DNA from 3 places in the Peribacillus sp. N1 genome. Region 2 is predicted to be linked to each of the others. Evidence: riboswitches for the same ligand, from Rfam matches in the RefSeq annotation. Region 2 holds a riboswitch; each other region holds the start of a gene.
What was found. Region 2 has a riboswitch for S-adenosylmethionine ahead of ACYP5M_RS02230 (Na+/H+ antiporter NhaC family protein). Riboswitches for the same ligand answer to the same signal wherever they lie in the genome.
Positions count from the first base shown of each region.

Region 1: it holds a riboswitch for S-adenosylmethionine, as region 2 does, so the genes downstream of both, ACYP5M_RS25080 (Fur-regulated basic protein FbpA) here and ACYP5M_RS02230 (Na+/H+ antiporter NhaC family protein) in region 2, are expected to answer to the same signal.
Region 3: it holds a riboswitch for S-adenosylmethionine, as region 2 does, so the genes downstream of both, ACYP5M_RS13010 (5-methyltetrahydropteroyltriglutamate--homocysteine S-methyltransferase) here and ACYP5M_RS02230 (Na+/H+ antiporter NhaC family protein) in region 2, are expected to answer to the same signal.

Region 1 is NZ_BAAHZO010000011.1:20,197-23,476, forward strand. Features, by position in the region: gene ACYP5M_RS25070 (N-acetyltransferase family protein) at 137-643, shown strand; gene ACYP5M_RS25075 (aspartyl-phosphate phosphatase Spo0E family protein) at 712-906, opposite strand; gene ACYP5M_RS25080 (Fur-regulated basic protein FbpA) at 1,160-1,348, opposite strand; SAM riboswitch class I at 1,524-1,628, opposite strand; TPP riboswitch at 1,786-1,891, shown strand; gene tenA (thiaminase II) at 1,981-2,670, shown strand; gene thiW (energy coupling factor transporter S component ThiW) at 2,686-3,207, shown strand; gene thiD (bifunctional hydroxymethylpyrimidine kinase/phosphomethylpyrimidine kinase) at 3,176-3,280, shown strand, end outside.
Region 2 is NZ_BAAHZO010000001.1:480,732-484,011, reverse strand. Features, by position in the region: gene ACYP5M_RS02235 (chromate transporter) at 1-418, shown strand, start outside; gene ACYP5M_RS02230 (Na+/H+ antiporter NhaC family protein) at 750-2,057, opposite strand; SAM riboswitch class I at 2,248-2,355, opposite strand; gene ACYP5M_RS02225 (SOS response-associated peptidase) at 2,634-3,280, opposite strand, start outside.
Region 3 is NZ_BAAHZO010000003.1:27,547-30,826, forward strand. Features, by position in the region: gene ACYP5M_RS13005 (formylglycine-generating enzyme family protein) at 1-499, opposite strand, end outside; SAM riboswitch class I at 917-1,018, shown strand; gene ACYP5M_RS13010 (5-methyltetrahydropteroyltriglutamate--homocysteine S-methyltransferase) at 1,102-2,205, shown strand; gene ACYP5M_RS13015 (LysR family transcriptional regulator) at 2,259-3,137, opposite strand; gene ACYP5M_RS13020 (aldehyde dehydrogenase family protein) at 3,253-3,280, shown strand, end outside.

The DNA of each region.
Region 1 (3,280 bases), on a different contig from region 2:
TCAGATAAAGAGTAAAAAGTGTATGATAATAAAAAACTTTCAATGGATTGGATGTCAATTCACCGTCCCTTAAACAAAAAAACGGGATTACCCTTCATTCTGGAGATTGAATAAATGATAGTTAGGAGATTACATCATGGAAGAGCACATAGAGTTTAGAGAGGCAGAACTATCTGATTTACCTAGAATTGTTGAAATATATAATTCGACAATTGCTTCAAGAATGGTCACGGCAGATACGGAGCCTGTATCCGTCCAATCGAGGGTTAAATGGTTTGAGGAACATCATTCAGAAAGTAGACCGCTATATATCATTACTATAGAAGGGAAAACTGCTGGATGGATGAGCTTTCAATCCTTCTATGGCCGACCGGCATATAATTCCACTGCCGAAATCAGCATTTATATTGATGATTATTTCCGGGGAAAAGGAATCGGACAAATTTCGATTCAAAAGGCAATTGAATTGAGTCCAAAATTAGGTATTAAGACTATATTGGGTTTCATTTTCGCCCACAATATACCTAGCCTTAAGCTTTTTTCCAAATTCGGGTTTGAAGAATGGGCACATTTACCTCAAGTTGCCGAGCTGGATGGCATTGAGCGGGATTTGATCATTCTTGGTAAACATGTCGATATTTAATATAATTTTTTAGAGCTATTGCCTTGAGCAGTAGCTTTTTCAAATTAATACAGGTCGAATATGCTAATTTAAAAATACCGATATGCGTTTTGGAGGGAAAAATATTCTGACTCTCTTTTACTTGCTAACGCATTTAATAGCGTATCCAATTCTTGACTGGCCTGAACAGTAAGCAGACTTGTTAAGCCGTAACTTGCTGCCAATTTGATCATTTCCTGTCTCTTTTCTTCTACCCTTTCTATAGTTACTTTACGGCAAGGCATTATATGCCACCTCCCATTTATTCAATTTTTTTACACTTTCATCATAATTAAACTACTAGTTAAAATCAACTATTTTTCAGAAATAAAATGTGTTATTTTATAGGACAAATGTGACAAAACACCTACTTTATTCTTTAATTATGTATATTTTATGTCATTTTCTATTAAACGCAAAAAAGCATCCACTAGTGTATACTGTGAATGCTTACATCATATCCCTTATCCAAGAGCCCAAAATATAGTCCTTCGCTTACTATGTCATCCATTCAGAAGGTGACTCGTTATTAGGTCTATTTATAACAATCTTATATTCATCTTCAAGCACTTTTAATGGGGCATCATAAAGGTGCCTTTCATCAGAGGTTTTGTATACTCCATTGGCCAATAGCTCTTCAATGAGTTTTGCCTTCCTCTGTTCAATCCTCTTAAATAATTCTGCCATGTAAATGGCTCCTTTCCTAGTCATCCTAGAGCCTGCTTCTAGTTAGCTAACTTTATCAACTTGTTTGATTTTCACCAAATTATATATACCTTTTCTATTATGTCACTAAACGTTATTTCCCAAAAATAAAAGCCCCTTCTAATTCAAGAAGAGGCTGACTGTGTCCGTACGGCTCTTCTTATCTTCCAAGCATATGCTTGTTGGATTTAGCACAGTTCCCAAAATGGGTCCGCTGCCGAGGTTTCTTTGGGCCAAGTCCCTCCACCTCTCTGGATAAGAATTCGATATATAAATGATGTAGAAATGATTCTACCCTAATAATTATCAAAAGTCAATTACCTGGTTCTCCCTTTTTTCCTGGACATTACATGCTCCCTCTTCAAATACAGGTTGCATTTTCTTGTCTTTCTGATATGATGTCAGTAATTACATACAATTCACACCACTAGGGGAGTCTTTTTTAAGACTGAGATGGAAATAGTTTCCGGACCCTTTGAACCTGAACCGGCTCATACCGGCGGAGGGAAGTGGATGATATCGTCCATTTACAGACTATATCCATCTACCCCGTTCCGTATTCAGGAACGGGGTTTTTCATTATCTAGGGGAAACATTCTAAAGGAGGATGAACAATGGAGAATATTAAAACAGAAACATTCAGTGATAGACTTCATGCACGGGCAAAAGAGATTTGGAAAAGGAATCATTCACATCCCTTTGTCCAGGCAATTGGAAATGGTACGCTTCCTGAAAAGAAATTTGCCTATTACATGAAGCAGGACTATATCTATCTCATGGATTATTCCAAGCTCTTTGCTTTAGGTGTCATCAAAGCCCATAACATCGAAACCATGGCAAAGTTTGCGAGTATTTTAAATGAAACCCTTCAAGTGGAAATGGATATCCATCGGCAGTATGCTTCCGAATTCGGGATCAGTTCCAAGGAATTGGAAGAAACAGAACCTACTCCCACCACTCTAGCCTATACAGGTTACATGCTAAATGCAGCTCAGCATGGGACATTGGCAGACTTGATCGCCTGTCTCCTGCCATGCGCTTGGGATTACTATGAAATCGGTTTGCTATTAAAAGAACAAAATGGAGCAGCATTGGAAAACAATCGCTACGCAGATTGGATAAGGTCCTATTCATCACCTGAATTCGGGGAAGCATACAAGTGGCTGATCGCATTGTTGGAAGAATTGACGGAAGGCATGCCAGAAAAGGAACTTCTTCGATTAGAAAAGCACTTTTTGGTTACTTCCCGATATGAATACTTATTCTGGGATATGGTTCAAAATGAGCAGGATTGGCCGCTGTAGGTCGCAGACATGATGATGAATCCTATCAAGAAACTGACGTTGACTGCCATGATAACGGCTATAACGACACTGACCAGTTCATTTATTTTCATCCCTGCAGGATTTGCAAAGGTCTTTCCTATTCAGCATCTGTCAAATGTCCTCACGGCCGTTCTATTGGGGCCTGCTTATGCTGTGACACAAGCTTTCCTAGTTTCCATCATTAGAAACATGTCTGGTACCGGTTCAATATTCGCCTTTCCCGGGAGCATGTTCGGTGCACTTTTGGCTGCCATCCTTTATCGAAAAACACAAAGCTTAAAATTCGCTTGTTTAGGTGAAGTGATCGGGACCGGCATTCTCGGTTCCATGGCCTGTTATCCACTTGCCATCCTCCTATTAGGAGAAAAAGCTGCTCTTTTTGGTTTTTTACCGGCTTTTATGCTCAGTTCATTCGCAGGTGCGATTTTAGCTTTCATATTACTTAAAATACTTCTAAAAAATAATTATATGAAGGGGTTTTTTTATGAAAACAGCATTAACCATCGCCGGCTCTGATTCAGGAGGCGGTGCTGGAATACAAGCGGATTTAAAAACATTTTCTGCACATGGGGTTTTTGGAATGTCTGCC
Region 2 (3,280 bases):
ATTTGCTGATATCATCGCGATTTCCGGTATGTCCCCAGGACCTGTCACTGCCAATAGTGCCATTCTTGTTGGCTATTCTACTGCTGGATTTGCAGGGGCCATTTCATCTGCTTTCGGAATCTTACTTCCTGCTATTATATTCGTAACCGTTATAGCCACCTTCTTCAGCAAATTGAATCATTACCCAGTTATTCAATCCATGTTCTATGGACTAAGACCCATTGTCACTAGTTTAATCCTCTTTGCAGCAATCAGCTTTGCACTTTCCAATAATATGATAGCGCTGAACTTTTCTTGGCATGCGATAAGCTTATTAATCGTTTTTGGATTATCGTTATTTGCCCTAATGAAATTACGCTGGCACCCAGCCTATGTAATTATCCTTTCCGGTTTAGTTGGTGTTGTCCTCTATTCATGACAGGTGTCGCACACACAACCATCATTAATTTGGACCGGAATTAAGCAGAAAAATTGAAGAATGATTGATACTATATGAATGGGAGAAAACTTGATTATGTTTATGTATTTACCATACAAAAAACACCCTGTATCCAATGATTCAGGGTGTTCAGACTGTAGACTAACTCGATGAAATTTTAGGGGTTTGTACAATTTGAACGTTGATTTCCCCTCCAGGCACTCGCTTTCCGCGGGCGGTCCGGGAGCCTTTGCGCCTGCGGGGTCTCCCCTGGACTCGCTTTTCCCGCAGGAGTCTCGCACACCCGCTCCAATCAACTTTGTTTTAACTTTTAGTTCTTCGATCCATCATTTCCCGGCTGAAACCGTGGAAAACCAATCAAGATGGCAAGGACGCCACAAAATCCAATTAGTATTGGGTAATATGAATACTGCAAGATGCTTATCGGAGAAATCTTTGCTACCCCTGCTGCAACAAGCAGTTGTGCTCCATATGGTATCAACCCTTGGATACAACATGCAAATATGTCAAGCAAGCTCGCTGATTTACGCGGATCAATCCCATACTTTTCAGCGATATTTTTGGCAAGTGGCCCGGCAATGATAATCGAAATCGTGTTATTTGCCGTTGAAAGGTTTGTCAAACCAACAAGCCCTGCAATGCTGAATTCCGCCCCTTTTTTTGATTTGCTATTTCGGGTCACTAGGTGGAGTAGATAATCGATGCCACCATTATGTTTGATAACAGCTACCATACCTGCAATTAAAATGGCAAGGAAGGAGATTTCATACATTCCCGCCATTCCTTCTCCAACTTTTTGAATGACACCCAACGGTTTATAACTTCCATCAGCCAAGCCGATAATTCCGGCAAATACGATTCCGATGGAAAGGACCAGGAACACATTGACTCCTGCCAATGCAGTGATCAATACGCAAAGATATGGAAGAATCTTCACCCAATTATAAGAATGTTGGGAGATGTCAGCTTGTTCACCCATTGTTAAAATTCCAAGGATTGCACATGTGATGATGGCCGCAGGTAAAACGATGAAAAAATTCACTTTAAACTTATCCTTCATTTTCGTTCCCTGAGTTCGAACTGCAGCGATTGTCGTATCTGAAATGAAGGAAAGGTTATCCCCAAACATCGCACCACCAATAACGGCCGCCATTGATAGGGCAAGCGAAATATCTGTTTGCTCACTAATCCCGACCCCGATAGGTGCCAATGCAACAATCGTTCCCATGCTTGTCCCCATGGATAAAGAAATAAAACAAGCAATAATGAATATCCCTACCATTAATAGATTTTGCGGAAAAACAGCTAAGGCAAGATTCACTGTCGATTCAACTGCTCCCATGCCATTGGCAACTTCGGCAAAAGCACCAGCTAAAAGGAAAATGATAACCATTAACATAATATTGGCGTCCCCGGCACCTTTACAGAAGATATCAACCTTATGATTGAATGTCTCTTTCCGATTCATTGCCAATGCAGCTGCCGAAGCAATTGAAATTGCAACAATCACCGGAAATGAATAAAAATCTTTAGTGATGATTCCGGACCCTATAAATAAAATTAAAAATACGACAAATGGGATCAATGCCCATGGATTCCCTTTATTGTTTGCACTCATGATGTACACCTCTTTTTATTTTTCCCGTGACATGTGTCACAGCTCTTATTCTATTAACAGCTTTCGCAAATAACTCCAATTTGAACCTACCTGATTATCTAGTCTTGGAGATATAGCAAAAAAACCGGCATAAAGAAGACCCCTTCTATTTAACAACAAGAAGAGGTCTTTTAATTTATAAAAAACACCCTCCTTATCTTTCAGGCAAAAATCAGCCTGCTGGATTTGGCACAGCACTCCATTTAAGTCCGCTGCCGAGACATCTTCGGGCCAGTCCCTCCGTCTCTCTTGATAAGAAGATTACATTATATAATTTATCAAATATTACGATGCCTTCCAGAAAAGTACCACACTGGAAACTTGCTGAAACCATCTGAGTTTGTGAAAGTGACATCGAAAGTCGTTTTGAAAAGCAAATATAACAGTACAGCATTTTGTCTATTTTCGCAAGGGTTAATTTTAAAGTATTTTACATGCACTCCTTACTATTTATAAAGAAATCTTGACATGTGCGGTTAATCAGTTTTTTTCATTTATCAGGATGGAATTCATATAAAAAAGAGGTCTTATGACCTCTCAGCAAATTTGTTGTATTAGGTTAGATGAATTATTTTTGGTCGAATTCACATCAGTCGATACCTCAAAGGCTTCCATCTGTTCCGAATCGAATGACTTTAAATACTGCTGCAGATATGCAGGATCATTATTTGTTGGACTCAACCATTCTTTTTCATCTTCTGGTTTAAGGATGACAGGCATACGATCATGAATGCTGGTCATTAGCTCATTAGGAACGGTTGTTATAACGGAGCATGAATAGACGCTGATGCCTTCAGGAGTTTTCCAGGATTCCCAGATACCCGCCATTCCAAATGGAGCATGATTCTTCAGTTTTATTCGCATCGGTATTTTTCTTTCCGGTGTCTTCTTCCATTCATAAAAAGAGTCAGCGATTATCAAGCATCTCTTCTTCTTATACGCATTCCTGAAGCTTGCTTTCTCAGTAATGGTTTCCGCTCTGGCATTGATCATTTTGTAGCCCACTTTTTCGTCTTTTGCCCAGAAAGGAATGAGTCCCCACCGAAGATATCCAAGTCGATTCCTTGCCCCGTCATTAATGACGGAGAGAACGGATTGGGAGGGAGCAATATTGTAGCTGAATTGGTATTCCCCATCAAACGATCCTTGAATATCAAACCGATCTTTTATTTCTTCAATGTCAG
Region 3 (3,280 bases), on a different contig from region 2:
TACAAAACGCTTTGGCATCATTCCATGACACATGGACGACCGGATGGTGAAAGCGATTCACGATTGAGGAATCCGTCCCTTCCGGATGCTTCCAGCAAGCATTTCGAACAGCTATCCACCAAGGTGTTTTTTCGGCTGCCCCCACCATATCCCGTTCCATTCGTTTGTTGACAAACAAGTTAAAAACAAAAGACCATCCATATTTCTCCGCATCTGTTACATAACCGGTATCCTTTATAAAACAATAGAATTGTTCATTTGTTACGGCGTATCGGTCCATGTAAAAGGACTCAATCTTTACTGTTCGTGGTGGATATTCACCATCTTCTCTTGAACTATCTTCATCACTTGATCCTAGTAAAAATTCACCTGCTTGTATCAAAGACATATTATAGAAATCGTTTTTGTTTGTCGGGATCGAATCAAGGTCAGTTTCAATTGAAAGAAAATTCCGTCTTTTTAATACAGTACAGCATGATTTCATATTTGTTGTTTTCATGTTTCCACTCTCCAATGAATCTTCTCCTAGGCACTGCTTATGCCTGTATTATCACAATTTTTTCCGAACAAAAAAGGACACAGAAATGTTGTAATGAACAACAATTCAGTATCCTTTGGTTGACCAATTGGATAATCCAATTTTATTCTCTTTTCTTTATGCAATTTAACAATAAAACATAAATACTCATTAATCAAGTAGGTTTAATTATTTTATTTGTTTTTTTCAGTCTTCCCTACTAATCGTTATTTTAAAAAACCACGTCTAAACCTGATCTAAAAAGTGGTATAAAAAGCCGAATACAGAAAATGATCATGCCAGGAACCGAGTAATAAACGGTATATTCTAAATATTCAACCTCCAGCGCTTGACCTTTATAAAAACTACCTGTATAGTCATAGTTAATTTAATAGACAACTCTTATCCAGAGAGGTGGAGGGACTGGCCCTTTGATGCCTCAGCAACAGACTATTCATGTACTGTGCTAATTCCAGAAGTGTAAAAACTTGAAGATAAGAAGAGTATATAGCTTTGTTGCCAAAACCTCTTCTTATTTTTTAAGAAGAGGTTTTTTATTTTTAAAAGGAAAGAAGGAATGCAACATGTCAATCACATTAACGAAAGCACCATTCAGGGCCGATCACGTCGGAAGTTTATTAAGACCGGAACGTTTACATATTGCCAGAAAGCAATTTAGGGAGGGTACCCTTTCAGCAGAGCGCCTTCGTGAAATTGAAACCGAAGAAATCAAACGGATTGTCGATAAACAAATTGAAGTTGGATTAGAGGCTGTTACGGACGGCGAGTTCAGACGAACATGGTGGCACTTTGACTTCCTCGAACATTTAAATGGCATCGAGGGATATGTGACTGAAAAAGGTCTCACATTCGATGGTGTGGAAACAGAGAGATATAACGTTCGCAATACCGGGAAGGTTTCATTCAATCCTGAACATCCCTTCATTAGTGATTTCATTGAATTGAACAAAATCGTGAACGGTCGTGCCGTTGCTAAGCAAACGATTCCCAGTCCGAATCAGTTATTTGCTGCAGGTATTCATAATGAAGACATCTACCCTGATATTGAAGATTATGCAAATGATATCATCAAGGCGTATCAGCATGCTTTGAAAGCCTTTTATGAAGCAGGTGTGCGTTATCTTCAATTGGATGATGTATATATTGCCAGACTTTCAGCTCCAGATTTCCAGTTCAAAGATGGAAAATATACGAGGGAACAGTTAATTGATCTTGCACTTCGTGTCATTAATGGAGCATTGGAAGGCAAACCAGAAGACCTTGTCGTCACTACCCACCTATGTCGCGGAAACTATCAGTCGACTTGGGCGTTTGAAGGAAGCTATGCCCGTATCGCTCCAACTTTATTGGCAAAAGAAAAAGTGGATGGATTCTTCTTGGAATATGATGATCAACGCTCAGGGGATTTCAAACCATTGGAATACATTCCAAATGGCGGTGCACAGGTTGTACTGGGGGTCGTCACTTCAAAAAATGGGGAAATCGAAGACAAGGAAGCTGTTAAGGCACGCATTAAAGAAGCCTCGCACTTCGTTGCTCTCGAACAATTATGCTTAAGCCCTCAATGCGGCTTCGCCTCCACCCATCACGGCAACAAGCTAACCGAAGAACAGCAATGGGAAAAGCTGAAATTCGTCGTTGATGTAGCAAAAGAAGTGTGGGAATGATTCATCTTTAAATGTAACGTAAAAGCTAGGCATTAGGCAGGCCTAGCTTTTCTTCAAAACAGCTCAATAAAATGTTTTGCCGTTTTGGAAAGATAACGATCTTGTCTAAAAACCAAAGCTATATTCGATTGAATTGAAGAATCGATAATATCCAACACTTTCACTCCTTTTATAATATGAGGTGAAACAGCTGATTTCGGAACAATACTCGCCCCAACTCCAGCTGAAACCAGAGAGAGCAGAACATTTACATCATGGCATTCGCATAAAATATTTGGCTGTATTTCCCGCTTTTTAAATTCCTCGATAATTTCTTCGTAAATCCCTTGTCCTTTTTCCCTATGCACTAAAAGCAATGGGATATTTTCAATATCCTTTAAATGAACCCTACTCTTTGAAGTGAAACTGTCCCAATCCTCAGGTACAACAAAAACATTCGGCACTTGTCCTATGTTCAAAATGGAAAGACCCTTCATCTCGACAGGTAAATGAACAATAGCAAGTTCAATATCCTGATTCTCCAAATAATTACTTATTTCATATGGATCTCCTGCGAATATTTTAAAGGAAACGGAAGGATATTTTTTCTTAAAATCATTAATTTTATCAGGTAAATAAGACATATAGGCAAGTACGGAACCTACTGAAAGGGTACCTTTAATTCCCTCACCCGTTTCCTTCACTTCGAGCAAGGAGTCCTCGAAATATTGCAGCATATTCTTAGCCTTCTCGTAAAGTACCCTCCCAGCTTCGGTCAATTCCATACTTTTACCATTCCTTTTTCGCTCAAGTAAAGTAGTCCCTAATTCTTCTTCCATAAGGCGGAGCTGCTGGCTTAATGGCGGCTGTGACATATTCAATTTTTTTGCTGCACGGGAAACCTGGCCTTCTTCTGCAAGAATAAGAAAATATCGTAATTGTCTAATATCCATTTTGGCACCTCTAATATATATGTAAAGCGTATATAAACTTAATTATATAGATATTTTAAATATGATACAAACAGCAGTAAAATATATTTGTTTACAATATAAAGGGGTGTTCAAAATGGAGAAATTCAAGGATCTAAACAAAA